Linked DNA regions of Urbifossiella limnaea. The protein of the gene in region 1 binds, or shares a complex with, the protein of each later gene. Links are inferred from orthologs where the notes say so. Each region holds a gene or a part of one and is shown in the gene's direction. Other genes may lie near its edges. The genes, in order: nusB and rpsJ.

Evidence for each region.
Region 2: the proteins of nusB (region 1) and rpsJ are in contact, whole or in part, in a solved structure (PDB 3D3B), measured with the Escherichia coli proteins. The link is inferred for Urbifossiella limnaea from one-to-one orthologs.

What each region holds. Positions count from the first base shown.
Region 1 is NZ_CP036273.1:4,308,008-4,319,880, reverse strand. What follows is about bases 6,412-9,344. They hold nusB (transcription antitermination factor NusB), read left to right. Parts: upstream 6,412-7,622; coding sequence 7,623-8,066; downstream 8,067-9,344. Other genes in these bases: ETAA1_RS17650 (hypothetical protein), read left to right, coding at 9,147-9,344; ETAA1_RS17655 (PHP domain-containing protein), read left to right, coding at 8,063-8,959; ETAA1_RS17665 (C-terminal binding protein), read right to left, coding at 6,555-7,547. In the rest of the region: ETAA1_RS17700 (serine/threonine protein kinase), read right to left, coding at 1-786; ETAA1_RS17695 (tetratricopeptide repeat protein), read left to right, coding at 998-3,172; ETAA1_RS17690 (hypothetical protein), read right to left, coding at 3,222-3,713; ETAA1_RS17685 (hypothetical protein), read right to left, coding at 3,731-4,483; ETAA1_RS17680 (hypothetical protein), read right to left, coding at 4,512-4,949; ETAA1_RS17675 (dTDP-4-dehydrorhamnose 3,5-epimerase family protein), read left to right, coding at 5,117-5,611; ETAA1_RS17670 (RNA polymerase sigma factor), read right to left, coding at 5,620-6,273; more of ETAA1_RS17650, read left to right, coding at 9,345-9,698; ETAA1_RS17645 (hypothetical protein), read left to right, coding at 9,767-10,210; ETAA1_RS17640 (FHA domain-containing protein), read left to right, coding at 10,375-10,782; ETAA1_RS17635 (hypothetical protein), read left to right, coding at 11,061-11,240; ETAA1_RS17630 (alpha/beta fold hydrolase), read right to left, coding at 11,246-11,873. UniProt on the Escherichia coli protein: Part of the processive rRNA transcription and antitermination complex (rrnTAC). The complex forms an RNA-chaperone ring around the RNA exit tunnel of RNA polymerase (RNAP).
Region 2 is NZ_CP036273.1:2,628,290-2,639,933, reverse strand. Bases 3,043-5,746 are described here. They hold rpsJ (30S ribosomal protein S10), read left to right. Parts: upstream 3,043-4,080; coding sequence 4,081-4,413; downstream 4,414-5,746. Other genes in these bases: rplW (50S ribosomal protein L23), read left to right, coding at 5,499-5,746; rplD (50S ribosomal protein L4), read left to right, coding at 4,627-5,457; pheT (phenylalanine--tRNA ligase subunit beta), read right to left, coding at 3,043-3,906. Outside these bases: ETAA1_RS10620 (PEP/pyruvate-binding domain-containing protein), read left to right, coding at 1-1,320; more of pheT, read right to left, coding at 1,393-3,042; more of rplW, read left to right, coding at 5,747-5,864; rplB (50S ribosomal protein L2), read left to right, coding at 5,957-6,835; rpsS (30S ribosomal protein S19), read left to right, coding at 6,989-7,261; rplV (50S ribosomal protein L22), read left to right, coding at 7,265-7,606; rpsC (30S ribosomal protein S3), read left to right, coding at 7,703-8,452; rplP (50S ribosomal protein L16), read left to right, coding at 8,492-8,950; rpmC (50S ribosomal protein L29), read left to right, coding at 8,965-9,318; rpsQ (30S ribosomal protein S17), read left to right, coding at 9,318-9,674; rplN (50S ribosomal protein L14), read left to right, coding at 9,713-10,078; rplX (50S ribosomal protein L24), read left to right, coding at 10,137-10,487; rplE (50S ribosomal protein L5), read left to right, coding at 10,550-11,140; ETAA1_RS33805 (uS14 family ribosomal protein), read left to right, coding at 11,223-11,483; rpsH (30S ribosomal protein S8), read left to right, coding at 11,508-11,644. UniProt on the Escherichia coli protein: Involved in the binding of tRNA to the ribosomes. Part of the processive rRNA transcription and antitermination complex (rrnTAC). The complex forms an RNA-chaperone ring around the RNA exit tunnel of RNA polymerase (RNAP).

The sequences.
Region 1 (11,873 bases):
GCCGGCGGGCGTGCGGTTCGTCGGCTCCATGATCGACTCGGGGCTGGCGCAGTCCAGGCCGCTCGTCAGCGTGTTTGCGGTGGACATCGTGTCCACGAGGCTCTCGCCCTCGTTCTCGACGAGCAGCGAGCCGATGCCGAAGTCGAGGATGCGGGCCTGGCCGTCGGATCCGACGAGGATGTTCGACGGCTTCACGAGGCCGTGGAACAGGCTGTTCTGGTGGGCGATGGTGAGCCCCTGCGCGACCTGGACGCCGTACACGGCGGCGAGCGCGGGCGCGAGCCGGCCGGTGCGCTGCACCACGGCTTCGAGCGTCTGCCCCTCGGCGAGCGGCCACGACAGGTAGTGGAGGCCGCCGGCGGTGCCCACGTCCATGAACGGGACGACGGCCGGGTGCGAGAAGTTGGCGAACGACCGCACCTGCCGGCGGGCCAGGCGGACGTTCCACATGCTCCGCCGCGGCAGCACCTTCACCGCGAACAGGTTCTGGTCGTTCTTCGAGCTGGCCTTGTAGACCTGCCCCATGCTGCCGGTGCCGATCGCGTCCAGCAGGACGTACGGCCCGAGCACGAGCCCCTGCGTCTTGCCGTTGAGGATGCGCTCGGCCTGGAACGGCGTGATCGTCCCCTGGTGGACGAGGTGGTCGGCCAGGGCGGGCGCCTCGGCCCGCGGGTTCCGCTTCAGGAACTCGCCGACGATGGCGTCGAGCTGGCCGCGGTCGATGAGGCCGGAGCGGCGGAGGTCCCAGACGAACCACTCACACGCGCCGAGGTCGCTCGTCACCATAGTAGGATGTCCTTCGTGGGTGTCTCGCGGCGGGCGGGGGGGCGTGAACGGCCCCGGGCGGCATCGCGGCGGCACCGAAAATTAGGACGGGTTCGCGGCCTGTCAAACTCTGAGGGCGGCGATTTCGGCCCCGACCCGATTCCTCTCCTTCCGTAGAACAACCGAATGAGGCCCGCCCCCGGGCCTCGCAAACCCTCCCAGGAACTGCGGAATGCCGTTGGACCCCTACGCCTCCTGCCCGTGCGGCAGCGGCAAGAAGTTCAAGTGGTGCTGCGTCGCGTACTTCGCGCAGGTCGAGAAGGCGTTCGAGCAGGAGCGCCTCGGCCAGCACGACGCCGCCCTCACGACCATCAAAGCCCTCACCACCGGTCACGCCGACCAGCCCGCGGTGTGGGGGTACTACGCCCAGTTCCTGTACAACGCCGCCGGGAACGCCCCCACGCCCGCCGAATCCGAGAAGCTCGTCGAGCAGGCCGAGGAGGCGCTGTCGGAGGCGCTGAAGCGGAACCCGAACTTCGGGATGGCCCACTTCCTCCGCGGCATGTTCCGGCAGAACGAGGGCGAGCTCATCGGGGCGCTGCTCCTGTTCCGGAAGGCCGCGGAGACCTACGACCCCGAGGCGACGGACCAACTGGCCCACGTCTACGAACTGATCTTCCGCAACGAGCTCCTGCTGAACCGGCCGGTGGCCGCGCGGGCGGCGCTGGAGCGGTCGGTGCGGTACCAGCCGGACGACCCCGAGGCGAAGCAGCACTTCGAGGCGCTGTTCGGGGCCGAGTCGCGGCTGCCGGAGTGTGCCCGCAAGGCGTACACCCTGCGGCCGACGGCGAAGAAGGTGCCCGACTCGGCGGCGACCGGCCGGTTCTCCGACGCCCGCGCCGCGTTCGAGGAACTGACCCGCGTCACGGCCGGCGACCCCGCGGCGTGGTTCAACCTCGGACTGGTCTACGCCTGGACCGGCGAGCAGCCGAAGGCCGCCGAGGCGCTCGGCAAGTCGATCGAGCTCGAGACCGACGACCACCGGGCGGAGGAGGCCGCGGCCCTGCTCGAAGTCCTCCGCTGCGGGCAGGGGATGGAGAACGACGCCGACTACCTCGAACACGGCTTCTTCCTGCAGATTCGCGACCCGCAGCCGGTCATGCAGTGGCTGCAAGGCATGGAACAGGCCCGCCGGCTGCTCGGCGTCCAGGTCGATCAGGAGCAGGGCGTCGTCAGCGCGATGGTGGTCGAGGAGCTGCCGAGCCTGCTGGCGGTGGGGAGCACCACGCTCGCGAAGGTGGTGGCGAAGCTGACCATCGGGCAGGGCGTGATCCGCGTGTGGCACCCGAACCGCGACAACTCGGCCCGCGTGGTCGAGGAACTGCGGACCCGCGTCAACCTCGCGGTGCAGGAGCCGGCGGCGACCACGACGCCGATCAACTTCGGCGACGTCGTCATCGACGCGCTGGTGTACCCGACGCAGACGCAGGACGTGCAGCAGGCCGAGGAGAAGCTCCGCGGCCACGCTAAACACTACTTCGAGGAGGAGTGGCTGCACCGCCCGCTGAAGTCGCTCGCCGGCAACACCCCGCTGGACGCCGTCGGCAGCTCGCTGCTGCGGAAGCGGGTGTTCGGCGTGGTCAAGTTCGTGGCCGACTGCTTCGCCGGCGTCGTGCCGCAGAAGCGCGTCGGCAACCAGACCGTGCCGATCGACGTGTACGACTTCGCCGAGCTGCGGCACAAGCTGGGGCTTGAGTACGTCAGCGCCGCGCCGCCACACGTCGACGTGCCGGTCGAAGCGCCGAAGCCCGTCGCCCCGGTGGTCCCGGCGGCCCCGGCCAAGCGCTCGATCACCGACATGAATGCCGGCGAACTCGCGGCCATCGACGTGGCGGCGCTGAGCGTCGGGGAGTTGGACCAGGCGATGCGGGCGGCGCTCAAGCTGGACGCGCGGGACCTGGCGGTGGCGTTCGCGCAGGCGGGCGTGACCAAGCCGCACGACCCGGCCCACGCCGACCGCTACCCGCTGTACGCCGCCGCCGTCACCGGCGCGACCGCGGCCGGGGAGTTCGACAAGGCCCAGGAACTGCTGTCGCAGGGCGAGCGGTTCGACGCCGAGCACAACGGCGGCTCGCGGGCCGTCGAGTTCGGGCTGAAGAAGGCCCAGCTGTACGTGAAGGCGAAGGACGCCGACAAGGCCGCGGCCGCGTTCGAGGCGCTGATCGCGGGGCACCCGGCGGAAGGGAAGTTCTACACGACCGCCGCCGAGGAGATGCTGCGGCTCAAGGCCGGGGCGAAGGCGCTGGGCTTCGCCGAGCGCGGGCTCGCGGCGGCTCGCACGAGCGGCAACCGCGACCTGGAAGGGCACTGCCAGGAGTTGGTGGCCGCGGCGAAGAAGGTGGGGTGAGTTCCGTTGCCGCTTGCGGCCTGGCGGCCGCTACGCCGCAAGCGGCAACTCAAGTTTGCGGTGCCGACCAGTAGCTGTAGTAGGCCCGCTTCTTCAGCCGGTCGTACACCACGAGCACGGTGTCCGGCGCGGCCGGGTCGCGGTGGTTGCGGAAGCCGTACCCGTCGGTCACGACGACCCTCGACTGGCTGTCGCCGAAGCCGAGCCGCGGCGTGAGCGTGACGCCGGACCGCAGCGGCTCCGGCGCCCAGCCGTGCATTGACGCCCAGATCAGGAAGTTGAACTCCTCGACGGCGAAGTCCAGCACCAGCACCTTGTCCGGCTGCGTGTGCAGGTAGTAGCGCACGTCGCTCGCCCCGGTCGGAAGCGCCAGGGGGAAGTGCTTACGGGCTTCTTCGGCGGTGAGGTGTTCGCCGCGGTCGCGGGTCCACCAGCGGGCGGCGGGGCGATAAGCGGCGGCCGCAACCAGCCCGCACGCGGCGAGACCGACCAGGACCGCGATCTTGCCGCGGCGCGACAACCGCGGCTTCGGCAACTTCATAACCGCTACCCTTTCGGTCACGGCTGCGGCGGCGCCGGCGGGGGCGTCACCGGCCGCGCGGGACGACCCGGTATCGGGACCGGTGCGTCTTCGACGACCGGCGCCGGCCGGATGCGGACCGTCGAGGGCACCCCACCACCCGCAGGGGCGAAGTCCGTCGTGAACACCGGCGCCGCGAACTGACCCGCGCCAGCGGTCGTTTCCACGAACACCGCGTCGTCCTTGAACATCGCCCGGATGGCGTCCGGCAGCGGGCCGGTGTGCAGCACCACGCCCTTGCCGTCGCCGAGGCGCAGCTCCAGGTTCAGCGGCTGAATCTTCTTCCCGGCCGCGTCCTTCACCTTGAGCCCGTCCAGCGGCAGCGTCACGTCCTTTGTGGTCTGCTGCATCATCGTCACGGTCTGCTTCCGGGTCACCGGCTGCCCGTTCTCCAGCACCGTCACGTCGAGCTGGCGCTGGACCGGACCCATGGTGTTGGACTTGTACACCAGCGCCCCGTCCACCACCTTGGCGACCACGACCCGCGGCTCGCCACCACCGCCGCCGTTCGGCATCCAGGGCGCCGGCTGGGCGGGGAACGTGAACGCCTGCGGCGGCAGCGGCTGAGCCGGTACTGCCTGCGGCGGGAGCGCCTGACCGGGTAGCGTCTGCGGTGGCAATCGCTGGACGGGGATCGGTCGCGCCGGGGGCGCGGGCTGTGGGGCCGGCGGCTGGGCCGCGGCCGGGGCGGCGAGCAGGCACAGGAGCCCGGGTACGACGGCACGGATCATCGTCAGCCTCCGGTGGGGTGGGTACAGGTTATTGCCGCGGCGGGGCGGCAGGACCGGGTAATTCGATGAGAATCGTCTCGTCGCGGAACGCCCGGCGGAAGGCGTCTGGCAGACGGCCGACGTGAAGGACGACCGTCGCCTCCTCGCGCAACCGCTCCGCCAGCCGCTCGGCGTTGATCGCCCGGCCGGCGCCGTCGGCGGCCTTCAGGTTTTTCACCGCCTCGGACCGCTCCGACGTGACGCGGGTGAGTTCCGTCACCGTCCGCGTCTCGGCCGTCGGCCGGCCGTTCACCACGACGGTAACGACCACCGGCTTCTGCACCGGCAGCAGTTGCGTCGTCGCCCACACGAGCGAGCCGTTCTCGATCCGCGCCGTCACGACCTGTGGGTTGATGGCTCCGACCGGCTGCGCGGCGGCGGAGCCGGCGACGGCGAGGAGTGCGACGACGGAGACGACGCGTGTCATGGTGCGGCCTCGGGCCGGTCGGGGTGACAGCGCTGAGGCTAACCGATCCGCGCGGGTGGGGCAACCCATCGGGCCGCGGCGGCCGGGGCCAGGGTGAGGTTGACACGCTGGGGGATGTGGGCAGAATGCCCCGAACGCCCGGCCGCCGGCCGGCCCCGGAGACGCCCATGAACGTGCCCCTGCCGAAGTACGCCGAGCGCGGCCCGATCCACGACGTGGTGTGGGTGCCGCTCAAATTCTACCACGACCAGCGCGGCTGGCTCGTCGAGCTGTTCCGCAACGACCTCATCGACCCCAAGTACCACCCGGTCATGGCCTACGTGTCGCAGACGAAGCCGGGCGTGGCCCGTGGCCCGCACGAGCACGTCGACCAGTCCGACTACTTCTGCTTCACCGGCCCCTCGACGTTCCGCGTGTACCTGTGGGACGCCCGCAAGGACTCGCCGACCTACGGCAAGAAGGAGGTCCGCGACGTGGGCGAGGACGCGGCCTACGCGCTGATCGTGCCGCCGGGGGTGGTCCACGCCTACAAGAACGTCGGCGGGAAGGACGGGCTCGTCTTCAACGGGGCGAACCGGCTGTACGCCGGGTGGCTAAAGCAGGAGCCCGTGGACGAGATCCGCCACGAGCACGACGCGAACTCGCCGTACCAGCTGGACTGAGGCCGGGTTCAGCCCGCGGGGTCGGGCTTCTTCGACTTCGACTTCCGCGGCTTCACCGGCGTCGCGTCGGTGGACAACTTCGCCATCTCGCGGAGCTTCTTCCGCGCCCGCGACAGCACGGCCCCGATCGTGTTGACCGGCACGTCGGTGTCCGTGCTGATCTCCTCGTAGGTGCGGCCCTCCAGGTAGTAGAGCCGCACGATCTCGCGCTCGCGGCCCTTCAGCCGCCGCAGCAGCGCGTCCACCTCCTCGAGCCGCTCGACCCCCTTTGCCGCGGCGGGGGCGTCGTCGGCCTCCGGCTCCGGCAGCCGCGACTCGCCGCGGTTGATGGCGCTGAGCACCTGTTGCCGGCGGGCCAGTTCCTTCACGCAGATGCGGCGGGCGATCACCGTCAGGTAGGTCGCCAGGCTCGACTCGCCGCGGAACTCGCGGAGGACGCGGAAGTCGTTGGCCACGAGCTTCAGCATCACCTCGGCGGCGATGTCCTCCAGGTCCTCGGGGCCGACGCGGGCGCTCCGAAGGTGGGCGGTGTACTGGATGGCGTGGTAGACGAGGCTGATGAACCGGTCGACGAAGTCGTTCCATGAGCCGGGTGCGTTCGCCAGGCACCGCTTGAGGAGGTCGCGGTCGACCGGGGTGAACGGGTTCTTCTGGCTGCTCACGGCCGGGACCCCGGGGGTGAAGGGGCGCACTCCGCGGAGTCCCTCCCGGTCGAGCGTACCCCGGCGGGGTCGGCCGCTCAAGCGCCGCGGCCGCGGCCCCCACCCGCCCCATCTTACCCGCGGCGGCAACACCGGCACAACCGGCCCTGTCAGTTGGGGTTTGCCGGTGGATCAGAGCCGGTGCGCGTTAGGCCGGGGCGCGAGCCCCGTCGGGCTCCTGATCCCCGACGGGGCTCGCGCCCCGGCCTAACGGCTCTCCCGATGCCCGTGGGCGCACCCCGTCAGTTCACCACGTTCCGCAGCGGCTCGCCGAGTAGCGCCCGGCGGCACGCCTGGGCGCCCTTCACGCGCATGTCGAGCAACCCCTCCTCGGAGTAGAACGCCGAGTGCGGGTTGACGATGACGCGGTCGTGGCACGGGTCGGCGGGGTCGCGCCACGCAGCCAGCAGCGGGTGGTCGTCCGGCGGCGGTTCGAACGGCAGCACGTCGATCGCCGCCCCGGCCAGCTTCCCGCTGCGGACGGCGGCGGGGATCGCGGCCGCGTCGACGGTCGCGCCGCGGGCGGTGTTCACGAGGTACGAGCCGTCCGGCATCAGGCTGAGGGCGCGGGCGTCGACGATGTTCTTGGTGTCGGGCGTGAGCGGGCAGTGGACGCTGAGGACGAAGCTCTGCCGCAGCAGGTCGTCGAGCTTCTCCACGCGGCGGACGCCGATCGCCTTGTCGTACCCGTCCGGCTTCAGCGGGTCGTAGAAGGCCACGTCCATGCCGAGCGCCTTGGCCCGCAGCGCCGCGGCGGCGCCGATGCGCCCGAGGCCGATGACGCCGAACACGCGGCCGCGCAGCCGCCGCAGCGGTGCGACCGGCGTGTACATCCACGTTCCGACCTTGCGCTGGAGGCGGTTGTTCAGGAAGTTGATGCCGCGCGTCATCGCCAGCATCAGGCCGATGGCCGAGTCGGCGACCTCCTCGGTGCCGTAGTCGGGGACGTTGCCGACGGGGATGCCGCGCTCCCGGGCGTACCGGTGGTCCACGTTGTCGAAGCCGACGCCGCAGCGGACGATGAGCTTGCAGTTCGTCAGCCGGCCGATCGTGGTGCGGGTCAGTTCGAGGTTGTGGTAGATCATCACCGCGTCGGCGGCGTCGATCTTCCCGGCCAGGTCGGCCTCGGTGTAGGCGTCGTAGGCGGTGATGTCGGCGATGTCGCCGAGGACGTCGCGCTCGGTGGACAGGTCGTCGTTGATGAAGTCGGTGACGGCGACGCGGAAGCGGGGCATGGGTCGTCCGGGGAGGGTGTGGGGTCGTGCCGGCGTTGTACCGCCTCGGGGCCGGAAATCCACTACGATAGCCGGATGCTGACCCGCCGCTCCCGCGCCCGCGAAGTCGCCCTTCAACTCCTGTTCCTGAAGGACCAGAACCCCGCGGGGATGCCGCGCAAGGCGGTCGAGCGCTTCGCCCACGACCGGCTCGCCAACGAGGAGCGGCTGAAGGGGAGCGCCGAACTCACCAAATTCGCGCTGGCCCTGTACGACGGCGTGCTCGGCAATCAGCCCGCGATCGACCCCGTCATTTCGTCCGTGGCCGAGAACTGGCGGCTGTCGCGGATGAGCCCGGTTGACCGGAACGTGCTGCGGCTGGCGAGCTACGAGCTGCTGCACGACCCGGCCCGGCAGCCGGTCAACATCGTGCTCGACGAGGCGATCGAGCTGTCGCGGCGGTTCGGGACGAAGGAGTCGCCGGGGTTCGTCAACGGCGTCCTCGACCGCATCGCCAAGAAGCGGCCGGCGGCGTCGTGAGGCGGTCCCCGTTCACGGCCCTGTGCTCGCAACTCCACCGGCTCGCCAGCCCGCCGCGGGCCGACCTCCACGTCCACACCATCGCCAGTGACGGCGAGTACACGCCCTCCCAGGTCGCCGCGCTGGCGCGCGAGGCCGGGCTGAGCGCGGTCGCCGTCACGGACCACGACACGCTCGCGGGAGTGGCGGAGGCGTGCGACGCCGCGAGCAGCGTGCGGGGGAAGCCGCTCGAAGTCGTGCCTGGCGTCGAGATCAGCACCGACCTCGACGGCCGCGAGCTGCACCTGCTCGGCTACTTCGTCCGGCCCGACCACGCGGAACTGGCCGACGCCCTGCGCCGCGTCTGCGAGCGGCGGCGCGAGCGATTCTTCGACTTCGTGGCGAGACTGGCCGCGAACGGAACCGTGATTCCGCCCGACCGCGCCGAATTGATTGCGGCGCGCGCGGCGAGCCTGGGGCGGCGGCACGTCGCGGCGCTGCTCGTCGCCTGCGGCTTCAGCGGCAACGTGAACGGGGCGTTCTACCGCTACGTGCACCCGCTCCGCGCCGCGGTCGTGCCCAAGATCACGCTCCCCATCGAAGACGCGATCCGCCTCATTCGCGCGGCCGGCGGCGCGTCGAGTTTGGCGCACCCGCCGGACCTGTCGGATGAGCAGTTCGCCCGGCTCCGGGCCGCGGGGCTCGACGGCATCGAGTCCGAGTACCCCTTCGGCCGCTCGTCGCCGGGCGGGCGGCTGCGCTCCGTCGCGGCGAAGCTCGGCTTCGTCCGCACCGGCGGCAGCGACTGCCACGGCCCGAACCCCGCCCACCGCCGCGTCGGCAGCACGGCCGTTCCGCTGGACCACCTGGACGAGTTGCGCCGGCGGTGCGGCGCCACCCCCGCCCCTGCGTGAAGCCGTTCCGGTTGTGCCCGCCCCGCCGGTCGGCGCTGTTGCGCGCGATCCCGTCTCCGCAACCCCTCGCGCTTCCGACCGCTTCCCCTGGCACGGCGGCGATTCGGGGCAATGATGGTGGGCCTGGATCAGGGACGGGGCCAGGGCAAGGCCACGGGTCCGGGCGCACTCGCAAGGATGAGCCCCGATGAGACGGACCCTCGCGGCCGCGGCCCTCGCCGCCCCGCTGTTGTGCCTTTCGGCCGGTGTCGCCGGCGCCCACAACGGCCCCAACACCTTCGGCCTGAAGTGTGGCGGCTGGGCGCTCCACATGTTCCCGTACAAGCACCAGCACGGCCCGCTGTTCAACTACGGCCCGTACTCGGGGTACTACCCGTTCGAGCCGTACGGCCCGTGGGACGCGTACCTCCGCTACCAGGGCGGGTACGGCGGCGGCGGCGGCGGGAACACCTACGGGTGGATCCACGGCTGGCAGCCCGGGAGCCGCGTTCAGGGCCACGGCGTGGGCGGCCACGCCTGGGGCAACGGCGGGTGTAGCACCTGCGGCGGCGGGCACCAGCTGTTCCACCGCCACGGCTCGCACGGGTGCAACTCGTGCGGGGCGGCGGCGGCGGCGGTCGTCACCAGCGGCCCGGCCGAAGCCCGGTACACCGGGTTCGGACACGCCGGGGCGTCGGCAGCGTACTACGCCGAGACGCCCAGCCTGATCGTGCCGGTCGGCGGCACCACCGCCCCCTGATTCGCTTCGGAACTTCGCTCGGTGCGCTCACGGAGGTGCGCCGAGTCCCACGGAGGAGGACGACCGAGATGCTGAACCTGCGCAAGAGTGTGATCGCGGCCGCGGCCGCGCTGGCGGCCCTGCCCGCGTCGGCGATGGCCGACGGGCGGATCCACGGCAGCCCGTTCATGAGCCAGCCGCACACGCCGCGGCTGGGGCCGTACCTGTTCGCCAACCACCACAACCGCCAGCTGCCGGCCTTCCAGGCGGCCCCGTGGTACCTGTACTGGCCCTACGACGGCCACTTCCAAACGCCGGCCCCCGTCCACGCCCCGTTCTACGGGCCGCCGGCCGGCGGGAACTTCCCGGTGAACCCGTACTTCCCCGGCCCGGCCGGTTACTACGGCCCGATGCCCGGCGGCCCGGCTCCGGTGATGGCCCCGGCTCCCGCCATCCACCCGAACATCGTGCCGCCGAGCACCGGGGCGGTGCCCACGGCGCCGATCTCGATCCCGACGCCGGTCGCCCCGTAACGCAGCCCCTACACTTCGCACGCGACGCCCGGGGGAGCACCCCCCGGGCGTTTTCCGTTCGCGTCACCCGTTCCCAGCGCTGTCCGAACCGGCTAACATGGGTGCCACGGTCGGGCGCGGTGCCGGCCGATTTCATTCCCCCGATTGCGGGCGAGGTTCTTCCCATGTCAACCACGCGACGCGGCGAGCTGGTGCCGGTCGGCGGCGGCGACGCCATCCCCCTCATCGCCGACGTGATGACGCTCGGCCGCCGCGAGTCGTGCGACATCTGCCTGAAGTTCCAGAACGTGTCGAGCGTTCACGCCGAGCTGGCGTTCAAGAGCGGCGTGTGGTTCCTCCGCGACATGGGGAGCACCAACGGCGTGAAGGTGAACGGCGAGCGGACCCAGCGGCGGCCGCTGCGCCCCGGCGACGAGATCGGCATCGCCGGCCACAACTACGTCATCCACTACGAGTTCGCCGAGGGGACCGCGATCGACGACGTGTTCGCCGAGGAGGAGAACGTGTTCGGCCAGTCGCTGCTGGAGAAGGCGGGGCTGGCGAAGCCGAAGAAGCCCGGCGACCGCGGCTGATTCTGCCGCCGCGCCGCACACCGGGTCGCGGCAACATGTCACGCCGTTAGTGGAACATCAGCTCGGGCGTCCGCGAGCAGGACCGGCTGGCGGACGCCGACACTTCCAAACCGCCCCCGATCCTCGGATTCCTGCTCGACACCGGCCCGCGTCAGGTGTAGGGTTCAAGTGCATGTTTCGGGGCTGCGGGCCCCTCTCCGACCAGTCCGGGGTCCGACCCGCGGCCCGCCCCCACACCGGGGGCACGGCGGCGCACGCCGCCCAAGGAGGCCCGGCTCATGAGTCGCGCGACCAAGCACGCCCGGCACGACGCGGAACGACGGCAGCACCGCAAGGAGGTACGCTCCAACGCCCTCGCCGCCGCCAAGCGGCCGAAGGAGCACGTGGCGCTCTGGTTCCTGGCCGTCGGCCTCGTCGCGATGCTGATCCTCGTCGTCGCGGCGTCGGCGATCCGCTGACGAGGTCACACCCCGAGCCGGCGTTCCATCCAGTTCGTGACGTCGCCCACCCACGGGTGGCCCGGCGGCTCGAACTCCAGGGTGTGGTGCGCCCCGGGGTAGTCGAGCAACTCGACCGGCCGCCCGAAGCGGCCGGCGTAGAGCCGCGTTTGCGCGTTGTCGATGATGCGGTCGTGCTCGCCGAGCACGAGCAGCGTCGGCACCGTCACGCGCTTCACGGCACGCCGCAGGTAGATGTCGAGGCCGAAGCTGGCGAACAGGAAGCGGGCCGTGGCCGCGCGGAGGCCGTGCGGCTCGCGGTCGAGGAACGCACGCCACTCGGCGTCGGCGGTGAACAGCTCCGGCTCGTTCAGCGGGATCGGGAAGAACTTCCCCGGCCGGAACACCCGCGCCAGCGCGATCCGGGCGCGAGTCGGCAGCGGCGGCGCCACCCTCGGCACGAGCCCCGGGCAGAGCAGCACCATCCCGTCGATCAGCCCCGGCCGGCGGTACGGCAGCGCGGCCGCGAGCTTGCCGCCCCACGAGATGCCGGCGAGCACGACCGGTAGCCACGCCTTCTCCGCTCGCAGGTGCTGCACGTACTCGGCCGCGTCGTCGATCAGTCGGCGAAAGGACGGGGCATCACTGCGACCC
Region 2 (11,644 bases), 1.7 Mb from region 1 along the record:
GCGCTCAAGGCCGACCCGCGGAAGGCGCTCGACCCCAAGCCGACGCTCAACCCGCTGGCCGGCGGCGGGCTGATGGGGTGGCTACGGCTGCCCGCGACGGTGTGGCGGCTGACGCGGCTGATGTCGCGGACGAAGCGCGAGGCGGAGACGTTTGCGGAGCGGTTCACGACCGAGATCGTGCCGCCGTTCGTGGCGGCGGCCCGGGAGGCGCTGGCCCGCGACTGGGCGCGGGTGCCGTCGTCCGCACTCGTCGCCGCGGTCCAGGAGTGGACGCAGCGGACGCTCGTGGACTTCGCCCGGCACAGCCTGAAACCTACGGTCTTCGCCGATCTGTGCTGGAGCACACTGGTCGAGCGGCTCAAGCCGGCGATGGGAGATGAACGGGCCCGCGCGGCTGTCGGCGAGCTGAGCCTGGGGGCACAGCCGCCCGCGGACGCGCACCTCGCCGGCGGGCTGCGCGACCTGGCCGCGGGTACGCTGGGCCGGGAGGAATTCTTGGAGCGGTTCGGCCACCGCGGCCCGAACGAGATGGAACTGAGCCAGCCGCGCTGGGCCGAGGTGCCGCACCAACTCGACGCGCTGGTCCGGTCGGGCGACGGCCACCGGTCGCAACCGGCGGGCGCGACCGAATCCTGGGACCGCGTCGCCGCCGAGGCCAAGTTGACCGGCACCGCGAAGGCGCAGGCGGGCGTGTGGGTGAATCGCTTGCGGACGTACCTCGGACTCCGCGAGGCGGCGAAGCACTACTTACTTCTCGGGTACGCCGTCATCCGCCGGGCGCTGGTCACGATCGACCGCCGCTACGGCTTCCACGGCGGCGTCTTCTACCTGCTGCCCGACGAACTGCCGCTCGTCATCGCGGACTGCTACACGGACCTGGCACCGGGGATCGCGCAGCGGCGAAAACGGCGGCAGGCGGAGTTGTCGCTGGAGGTGCCGCCGGTGCTGTTCAGCGACGATCTGGAGGCGATCGGCCGGCCCCTCCCCGCGCCCGACGGCGGCGACGTGCTCACCGGCGTGGCACTGTCCGCGGGGACCGCCGAGGGGCCGGCGCTGGTGCTGACAGAGCCGACGGCGCCGCCGACGGAGGGGGGCTACGTGCTGGTGTGTCCCTCCACCGACCCGGCGTGGGTGCCGCTCTTCGCGCGCGCCGCGGGGCTGGTAATGGAGACGGGCGGCGTCCTGTCGCACGGGGCGATCGTGGCGCGCGAGTTCGGCCTGCCCGCGGTCGCCGGGTTGCCGGGCGCGGTGCGGCGGCTACGGACGGGGCAACGGGTGCGCGTCGACGGTGGGTGTGGGACGGTGACGGTGCTGGAGTGAACAGGGCACGGGGGCGAGTCCGCATGCGGCTTGGCGTCCTGCAGCGCTAAGCCGCAAGCGGCAACACCACCATCACACATCCTTCCCGCGAATCTGGGCCTTGAGGACGTGCCGGAGCCGACCCTCGATCTTTTGGTGGGCCTTGTCGATTTCCTTGTCCGTCAGCGTCTTGTCGGCCGGCTGGTACACCAGCGCGAACGCCAGGCTGCGGGTGCCGGCCGGGATGCGGTCGCCGGTGTACACGTCGAACAGTTCCGCCCCCGTCAACAGGTCGCCGCCGGCGGCGCGAATCTCGGCCAGCACCGCGTCCGCGGGCGTGTCGGCGGGCACGATGACGGCCACGTCGCGCTTGGCCGGCGGCACCGTCGGGAACGGCCGGTACGGGAACCGCACCGGCACTGCCGCGAGCAGCGCGTCGAGATCGAGCTCGGCCACCTGAACCGCCCGCTCCCCGAGTCCGAAGCTCGCCGCGACCGTCGGGTGGAGTTCGCCGATCGCCCCGACCGCCGCGCCGTTCACGACCACCTCCGCGGCCCGGCCCGGGTGCAGGTGCGCCAGGCCCTTCGCGGTGCGGAACGACGCCGACAGGTGCAGGTCGGCCGTGAGCGCCTCGATTACGCCTTTGAGGTCGAAGAAGTCGAACGCCGCCGGCTTGGTGCCGAGTGGGTCGTCCCACGCGGCGGCGGTGCGGCGGCCACTCTGCACCAGCGCCAGCCGCCGCGGCTCGGCCGGAAGCGGCTGACCGGCCACCGGCAGGAACACGACGCCGATCTCGAAAAGGCTCACGGCGTCGGCCGCCAGGAGGTTCCGCTGCGCGACTTCGAGCAGGCCCGGCAGCAGCGTCGTCCGCATCACGCCGCGGTCGGGGCTGATCGGGTTCAACAGCGCGACGTGCGACCGACCCGTAGACAGTTTCCCTTCCGTCGCGGCCCCGGTCAGCGAGTAGGTGATGCACTCCTGCAAGCCCTGGTCGGCGAGCAGGTCGCGGACGTGCTCCTCCAGTTCCAGCGGCCGATTCCCCAGTTGTTCGGGCAGGGGCTGCGACAGCCGCGTGTCCGGCAGGTGGTCGTAGCCGTAGACGCGGGCCAGTTCCTCGATCAGGTCGGCGACACCGGCCTGGATGTCGAGCCGCGTCGGCGGCGTGGCCACGCGCCAGCCCTCACCCTTCGACTCAACCTGGAACTGAAGCGCCGACAGCACGCGCACGACTTCGGCGGGCGGGATGTCGAAGCCGAGAACGCGGCGGATCGCGGCGGGCGTCAGGTCGATCACCTGCGGCGGCACCGGCGCGGGGTAGCTGTCCACGATTCCGCTCAGCACCTCGCCGCCGGCCAGGGTGCGGAACAGCTCCGCGGCGCGGACCGCGGCCGGCTTCGCCAGCTCGGGGTGGACGCCCTTGGCGAACCGCGTGCTCGCCTCGCTGAACAGTGTGAACTGCCGCGCCGTCTTGCGCACGCTCACGAAGTCGAACGCCGCCGACTCCAGCAGGATGGACTTGGTCGCCGCCGTGACTTCGGTGTCGAACCCGCCCATGACCCCAGCCAGCGCGACCGGCCCGGCGGCGTCGGCGATGACGAGGTTGTCCGGCCCCAACTCGCGGTCCTGGCCGTCGAGCGTCTTCAGCTTCTCGCCCGCCTTCGCCGGCCGCACCGTGATGACCGGCGCCTTGCCGCCGGCCCGCGCCACGAGGGCGTCGTAGTCGAAGGCGTGGAGCGGCTGGCCGTATTCGAGCATCACGTAGTTCGTGATGTCCACCGCGTTCGAGATCGGCCGCATGCCCGCAGCGTCGAGCCGCGACCGCATCCAGCGCGGGGCCGGGCCGATCGTCACGTTGCGGATGATTGTCGCCGTGTAGCGACCGCACAGCTTCGGGTCGGCGATCTCGACCGACACCTTGCCGGCGATCTGGTCCGCGATCGTCTGCACCGTGGGTTCAGCGATCGTGGTGGCGGCGCCGGTGAGGGCCGCAACCTCGCGGGCGATGCCGATCAGCGACAGGCAGCGGGCCATGTTCGGGAGCACGTCGAGCTCGACCACCACGTCACCGAGCACGTCCGCGACCGGCGTCCCGGGGGCGGGGTCGGCGTCGTCGAGGAGGATGATCCCCTCGTGCTCGTCGGAGATGCCCAGTTCGTAGTTCGACATGCACATCGCGTCGTTCATGATGCCGCGGAGTGCCTTCGGCTCCAGGGTGAAGACGGCCTTCTTGCCCTCCTTGTCGGCGTAGAAATACTTCGTGCCGCGGAGGCCCAGCACGACCTTCATGCCGCTCTGACCGGGGGCGATGTTCGGCGCGCCGGTCACCACGGTTTTCGGCTCGGCCGCGCCGTAGTCGATCGTCACCAGCTTCAGCTTGTCGGCGTCGGGGTGCTTCTCGATTTTCAGCACCCTGCCGAGCACAACCTTGTCGCGCTCCCACACCAGGCCGGCGCGTTCCGGCTTCACGCGCAGGCCGGTCGGAACGGGGAGGCCGAACACCGTCACGCCCGCGGCTTCCAGGCCGGCGAGCGTGAGACGCTCGACCAGAATCGCGGGGTCGGCCGGGAGCGCAACGAGGTCGCGGAGCCAAGAGAGCGGGACGAGCATGGCGAGGTTCCGGTAGCGGGGAACCGTCATGGTAGCAGCGGGGGCGCGGCCGGCGACCGTACGACGACCGGCTACGATTGTTCGGCCCGCGCCTTGCCGCCCTGCGGCGCCGCGAATAATGTTCCACCTTCCGATTTCCCGGCGACCGAGCGGTCCGCGGCGACAGGGGGCAACGTGGCGGCCAACCAGAGCGAGCGCATCCGCATCCGGATGGAAGGGTACGACCACGAGGTTCTCGACCGCACCGCGGGCGAGATCGTGCAGACGGCCCGGGACAACGGCGCCGACGTTCACGGGCCGATTCCGCTGCCGACGCGCATCGAACGGTACACGGTGTTGCGGTCGCCGCACATCGACCGCAAGAGCCGCGAGCAGTTCGAGATCCGCACCCACAAGCGGCTCATCGACATCCTCAAGCCGACGCAGAAGACCATCGAGGCGCTCAACAAGGGGCTCAACCTGCCCCCGGGCGTGGACATCAAGATCCGCGTCATCACCGGCGGCTGAGCCATCGCGGCACAAAAACGATGCCGGGTGCTTGACTCCCACCCGGATGCCGCTAAGAAATTAGTCCCGCCCGCCGCGGCACCCCTCCGGGGTGGACAGTTCGGCGGGCGGTTCTCGTGCAGGACGACCCAGCTTCGCCGCGGTTCGGGCAACTGAACCAAATATGCGGCTCACCGGGCAACCGGTCAGGCGGGGTCGAGATGAGGTTCCCCCATGGCCGACTTGAACGGCGCCAACGGGGCCGCGAAGGCTCCCGCGTCCTCGCGTGTCACCGAGTACACGACCGCCATCACCGTCCCCGTGGTCAACAAGGCCGGGGCCGAGGTGGGGTCGATCACGGTCGACCCGAAGGACTTCGGCGGCAAGATCAGCAAGCAGCTGATGCACGAAGCCGTGCTGATGTTCCTGGCCAACCAGCGGGCCGGCACGCACAGCACCCTCCGCCGCGGCGAAGTGGCCGGCAGCACAAAGAAGCTGTTCCGGCAGAAGGGCACCGGCAACGCCCGCGCCGGCACCAAGCGCACGAACAAGCGGCGCGGCGGTGGTACCGCGAAGGGGCCGAAGCCCCGCGACTACTACTACCGCCTCCCGAAAAAGGCCGTGAAGGCCGCCAACCGGATGGCCGTGCTGTCGAAGATCGTGGACAAGGAGATCGTCGTCCTCGACGAGCTGGCTCTCGCCGCCCCGAAGACGAAGGAAGTGTTCGGCCTGCTCAAGAGCCTGAAGGTCGGCAAGAAGACGACCGAGGGCGGCGAGAAGGACGTGACCCTGGCCGACACCACGGTGCTGATCGGCACCAACGGGCTGGACCAGAACGTGTACCGCAGCGCCCGCAACATCGAGGGCGTGAAGGTGCTGCCGGTCGCCGAGTTCAACTGCTACACCGTGCTTCGGCAGAAGCGGCTGCTGGTGACGAAGGCGGCGCTCGAGGCGTTCATCAAGCCGCCGGCGACCGCCACCGCGGCCCCGAAGGCCGAGAAGCCCGCGATCAAGCGCCGCGGCCGGGCCGCCCGCATCGCCGCCCGTAAGGTCGCCGCCAAGTAGCACCCGGAGGCTCCGGGTTCGCCCCGGAGTGGAGAAGCGTCATGCCGCGTCCCCGTCCACACCCGAAGCGGTACGTGCGGAAGCTCGCCGCCCGCAAGCCGTGCGTCCACGGCGAGCCGGGGATCGAGCTGCGGCCGTACCAAGTGCTCCTGAAGCCCCTCGTCACCGAGAAGGGCACCCACCAGAGCACGCGGTACAACGCGTACACCTTCCAGGTGAACCCGATCGCCGACAAGACGCAGATCCGGAAGGCGGTCGAGGAGCTGTTCAACGTCCGCGTCACCGACGTGCGGACGATGAACCGGAAGGGGAAGACCCGCCGGTTCCGCCAGGAAGAGGGTTCGCTGCCGGCCTGGAAGAAAGCCATCGTGGCGCTGCACCCGGACGACAAGATCGAGTTCTATTGACCGGCGGCGGCTGTCAGCGGTCAGCTGTCAGCCAGGCGGCGAGGCACCCGGCCGTCGGCGGAACGCCGACGGCCGATAGCTGAGAGCAAGACATGGGCATCAAGCAATACAAGCCGACCTCCGCCGGCCGCCGCGGCGGGAGCGTGTCCGACTTCGCGGACTGCACGTTCCCCGGCGTCAACAAGCCGGAAAAGTCGCTGCTGTCGCCGATCAAGAAGAGCGGCGGGCGGAACCACCACGGCATCACCACCACCCGGTTCCGTGGGGGTGGTCACAAGCGGATGTACCGCCAGATCGACTTCAAGCGGAAGCGCGACGGCGTCGAGGCGGTGGTGATCTCGGTCGAGTACGACCCGAACCGCAGCGCCCGCATCGCGCTCATCGAATACCCGAAGGACGAGAAGTACGACAACGCCAAGAGCTACATCCTGGCCCCGGTCGGGATGAAGGCCGGCGACAAGGTCATCTCGGGCGAGACCGAGGCCGTCGAGCCGAAGCCGGGCAACTGCATGCCGCTGTGGAAGGTGCCCCTCGGCATGGCCGTCCACAACGTCGAGCTGACCCCCGGCCGCGGCGGTCAGATCTGCCGCTCCGCCGGGTGCTCGGCCACGCTGAGCGCCCGCGAGAAGGACTGGGCGCAGCTGACGATGCCGAGCGGGGAAATCCGCCGCGTGTCGAGCAAGTGCCGGGCGACGATCGGCAGCGTGTCGAACCCCGAGCACATGAACATCAGCCTCGGCAAGGCCGGGCGGAACCGGTGGAAGGGCCGCAAGCCGCACAACCGCGGCATGGCCATGAACCCGATCGACCACCCGATGGGCGGCGGCGAGGGGCGCAGCAAGAGCGGCGGCCAGCCGAAGGGCCCGACGGGCGTGCTGTCGAAGGGCGGCAAGACGCGCAAGGACCGCAAGCCCGGCGGCGGCGCCATCCTGCGGCGGCGCCCGAGCGGCAAGCACCAGAAGAGCAGTTAAGTGAGCTGAGGCCCGCCCGGCGTGCGGGCTTCGCCGCTGAAGTAGAAATCCGGTGGCCGGTCCGCGTGGGCCTGCCTACGTTACACAGTCCCGGGTTCGTGACGCCCGGTGTGTGTGTTTGGCGAGCCTGGCAGGACACGAGCGGGACGACGCATGAGCCGGTCGCTGAAGAAGGGTCCTTACGTCGACCTCCGGCTCCTCGGCAAGGTCGAGAAGCAGGGGCCGAACAAGGAGCCGATCAAGACCTGGGCGCGGGACTGCACCGTCGTCCCGGAGTTCATCGGCGCGACGTTCCTCGTGCACAACGGGAAGTCGTTCCTGCGGGTCTACTGCACCGAAGACATGATCGGCCACAAGCTCGGCGAGTTCTCGCCGACGCGGACGTTCAAGGGTCACAGCGGCGGCAAGGCGAAGGGCGGGAAGTAAGACATGGAATACAAGGCCGTACACCGCTACGCCGACCAGGGCCCCCGCAAGATCCGCGTGTTCGCGGACCTGATCCGCGGGCGGAACGCGGACGAAGCGATCGAGATGCTGAAGTTCTACCACAACCGGGGCGCCCGGCTGTTGGAGAAGGTCGTCAAGAGCGCCCTCGGGAACGCCGACGACCGCGAGTGCCCGGACCTCGACGCCCTTGTCGTGACCGAGGCCCGCGTCGACGAGGCGCCGATGTTCAAGCGGATCCAGCCCCGGGCGCGCGGCACCGCGTTCCCGATCAAGCGGCGGATGTCGCACATCCACGTCACTCTCGGCGAACCCGCCGAAGGCTGAGCGGCGGGTGGGGTTGTAGAAGCGGGGGCCGGCCGCGGTCGGCCCCCGGCGCATTAAGCGACCGCGACGGACCACGACGGACCAAGAGGCACGGCGATGGGTCAGAAAGTCCGACCGACCGGCTTCCGCACGGGGATCATGCGCCCCTGGCGCTCCACGTGGTACGCCAGCAAGGCCGACTTCTCCGAACTGCTGATCGAGGACTTCAAGGTCCGGGCGTTCGTGCAGAAGTACCTGACCAACAAGAAGGACCGCAAGGTCCAGCGGCCGGCCATCTCGGACATCAAGATCGAGCGGACCCGCGAGCGGGTCACGATCACGATCAGCAGCAGCCGGGTCGGCGCCATCATCGGCAAGAAGGGCGAGAAGATCGACAACCTGACCAAGGCGCTCGAGAAGCTGACGCGGCGGCACATCGAGGTGAAGACGATCGAGATCGCCCGCCCCGAGATCGACCCGCAGCTGATCGCCGAGGACATCGCCGAGCAGCTCGAGCGCCGGGCCAGCTTCCGCCGCACGATGAAGCAGGCGATGCAGCGGGCGATGGAGGGCGGCGCCAAGGGCGTGAAGCTCCAACTGTCCGGCCGCCTCGGCGGGTCGGAAATGGCCCGCTGCGAGAAGGGGATGGAAGGCTCGATCCCGCTCTCGACCCTCCGCGTGAAGGTCGAGTACGGGTTCAGCGAGGCCACCACCCCCCAGGGGAACATCGGGATCAAGTGCTGGGTGAATCAGGGCGACTACCTGACCGGCGACATCATCGACCCGACGGACGCGTCCGGCGCCCCGACGCAGCGGCGCCGCGGCCCGCGGCGCGGGCCGGGCGGGTTCGGTGGCGGCGGCCGCTGAGTGCGGCCCCGGGGTGTGACTCATTGAGGGAGACGGCCGATGCCGCAGATGCCGAAGCGGGTGAAGTTCCGGAAGGGACAGCGCGGGGTGACGAAGGGCATCGTCGCGCAGCGGAAGTACGCCGGCTACATCAAGGGTAACGCCCACCGCGGCAACTACGTCGCCTACGGCGACTTCGGCCTGCAGTCGCTCGAAGGCGGCTGGCTGTCGGCCGAGTGCATCGAGTCGGGCCGTATCACGATGACGCGGTTCGTCTCGGGCGAGGGCCGGTACTACATCCGCGTCTTCCCGCACAAGCCGGTGACTGCGATCCCCGCCGAGACCCGCATGGGTAAGGGCAAGGGCGAGCCCGAGTACTGGGCCGCGGTGGTGCGGTCCGGGCAGGTGATGTTCGAGATCGGCGGCCTCCCGGAGAGTGCCGCCCGCGACTGCCTGGCCCGCGTCGCCTACAAGATGCCGTTCAAGTGCCGGTTCGTGACCCGCCGGCCGAACGTCTAAAAACGGGTGCGTAGATGCCTGCGACCAAGACCGACTTCCGCGGGATGAGCGACGAACAGCTCGCGCTCAGCCTGAAGGAAACCGAAAAGACCGTGTTCTCGCTTCGCTTCCAGTCGGCGTCCGACCGCAAGGAGACGGCGACCGAGCTGAAGAAGGCGAAGAAGGACATCGCCCGCATCCGCACCCTCCAGCGGGAGCGCGAGCTGACCAAGCTGAAGGCCCTCCCGGCCGATCAGCTGGCCACCCGCGTCGCCAGCCTGGGCGAGAAGGACAAGGCCGGCGGCCCCGGCAAGCGGCTGGTGCGGCGGCAGCTCCGGCGCGTCGAGGCGCTGCACGCAAAGGCGACGGCCAAGAAGGGGAGCAAGTGATGGCGGACGCGACGGCCACCCCGGCGAAGAGCACCGGCCCCCGGCACCTGACCGGCATTGTCACCCGGGACAAGAACCTCAAGACCCGCCGGGTCGAGGTCACCCGCTCGGTGCGGCACCCGAAGTACGGCAAGTACGTCAAGCAGCGGACGATCTGCTACGTCCACGACGAGAAGAACGAGTCGCACCTCGGCGACACGGTCGAGATCGCCGAGAGCCGGCCGCTGTCGCGGACGAAGCGCTGGAACCTCGTCCGCGTCGTCACGAAGAGCCCGAGCCGAACGCTGTCGAAGCTGGAAGGCGCCGTCGCCGGGAGCGACGCCGCCGCCCCCACCCCCGCGGCCGACGCCAAGTAAGACACCCCGGGGCCGCAACGCCCCGCCGAGGCGCTGACATGATCCAGATGTACACGTACATGGACGTGGCCGACAACACCGGGGCCAAAGAGGTGATGTGCATCCAGGTGCTGGGCGGCAACAAGCGCCGCGTGGCCAACCTGGGCGACATCATCCGGGCCAGCGTGAAGAAGGCCATCCCCGGCGGCGACGTCAAGCCGGGCGACGTGATCAAGGGCGTGGTCGTCCGCACGAAGGTGGCCACCCGCCGCGAGGACGGCAGCTACGTCCGGTTCGACAGCAACGCGCTCGTCCTACTGGACAACGACAACAACCCGCGCGGCACGCGCATCTTCGGGGCCGTGCCCCGCGAGCTGCGGGCCAAGTACAACAAGATCATCAGCCTGGCGTCGGAAGTGGTCTGAGGTTGAACGCCCGCCCGCGCGACGTGTGGCCCACGGATACGAGTAGCAAGAGCGACCCATGTACATCCGCAAAGACGACACCGTGGTGGTGCTGACCGGGGACGACAAGGGCGTCCGCGGCAAGGTGCTGTCCGTCTCGCCGAAGTCCGGGAAGGTGCTCGTCCAGGGCGTCAACCGCGTGTACCGGCACCTGAAGCCGTCGCGCACCAACCCGCAGGGCGGCCGGCTCTCGAAGGAGATGCCGGTCAACGCCTCGAACGTGATGCTCATCGACCCGAGCACCAACCAGCCGACCCGCGTCGGCGTGCGGTACGCGGCCGACGGCACCAAGGAACTGTACGCCAAGAAGAGCGGCGCCCGCATCCGCATCCTGGCCAAGGCCAACCCGAAGTACGCCACCAAGGCGTGAACCCGGCCCGTACCGGCCCCGTCGGCATGGGGCCGCCATAGGCTGCACGAGGTATCGACGACATGGCCGCGACCGCCGAAGACGTGAAGGAAGCCCCGGTCCCGCCGCCCCGGCTGCTGGAGCGGTACAAGGCCGAGATCGTCGCCGCTCTGAAGCAGAAGTTCGGCCGCGACAACCCGCACGCCGTGCCCAAGCTGATGAAGATCAGCTTGAACATGGGCGTGGGCAAGGCGCTCCAGGACAAGGAGCGGATGAAGCAGTCGGCCGAGCAGCTCGGCCTCATCGCCGGTCAGAAGCCGCAGGTCATGAAGGCCAAGGTGGCCGTCAGCGGGTTCCGGCTCCGCGAGGGGAACGAGATCGGCTGTCGTGTCACGCTCCGCGGCAAGCGGATGTACGAGTTCCTCGACCGGCTCATCAACGTGGCCCTGCCGCGAATCCGCGACTTCCGCGGGGTGAACCCGAAGAGCTTCGACGGCAACGGCAACTACAGCATGGGGCTGACCGAGCAGCTAGTCTTCCCCGAGATCGACCCTGACAAGGTGACGTTCACGCAGGGCATGGACATCACCTTCGTCACCAGCACCCGGAACGACGACGAGGCCCGCGAGCTGTTGCGGGCGTTCGGGATGCCGTTCCGGGACGACAGCAAGTAAGCGGACAGCGATTCACGGAACGGCCGGCTCGCCCGGGAAGTGTACCCCCGGGGCCGAGCCGGAACGCCGACCCGAGACCACGATGTCGACGAACGCCAAAGAAGCTACGTTCGCGCGCCAGATGGAGCGCCTCGACGCCCACCGCGCCGAGATCAAGAAGCCGGCCGACCAGCAGAACCCGGCGAACCTGATGTCGGGCCGCGACCGCATCCGCGTCCGGTTCCGCTGCGGCCTGTGCGGCCGCGGCCGTGCCGTCTACCGGAAGTTCGGCGTCTGCCGCATCTGCTTCCGCAACCTGGCGTCGAGTGGCCTGATCCCCGGCGTCCGCAAGGCGTCCTGGTAACACGCGAAAAGGGAGGACACGCGCATGATGACCGACCCGATCGCGGACATGCTGACCCGCATCCGCAACGCCAACACCATCGAGCGGCCGCTCGTCGAAATGCCGGCCACGAACCTGAAGGTGGGCATCGCCAAGGTGCTGCTCGAGGAGGGTTTCGTCCT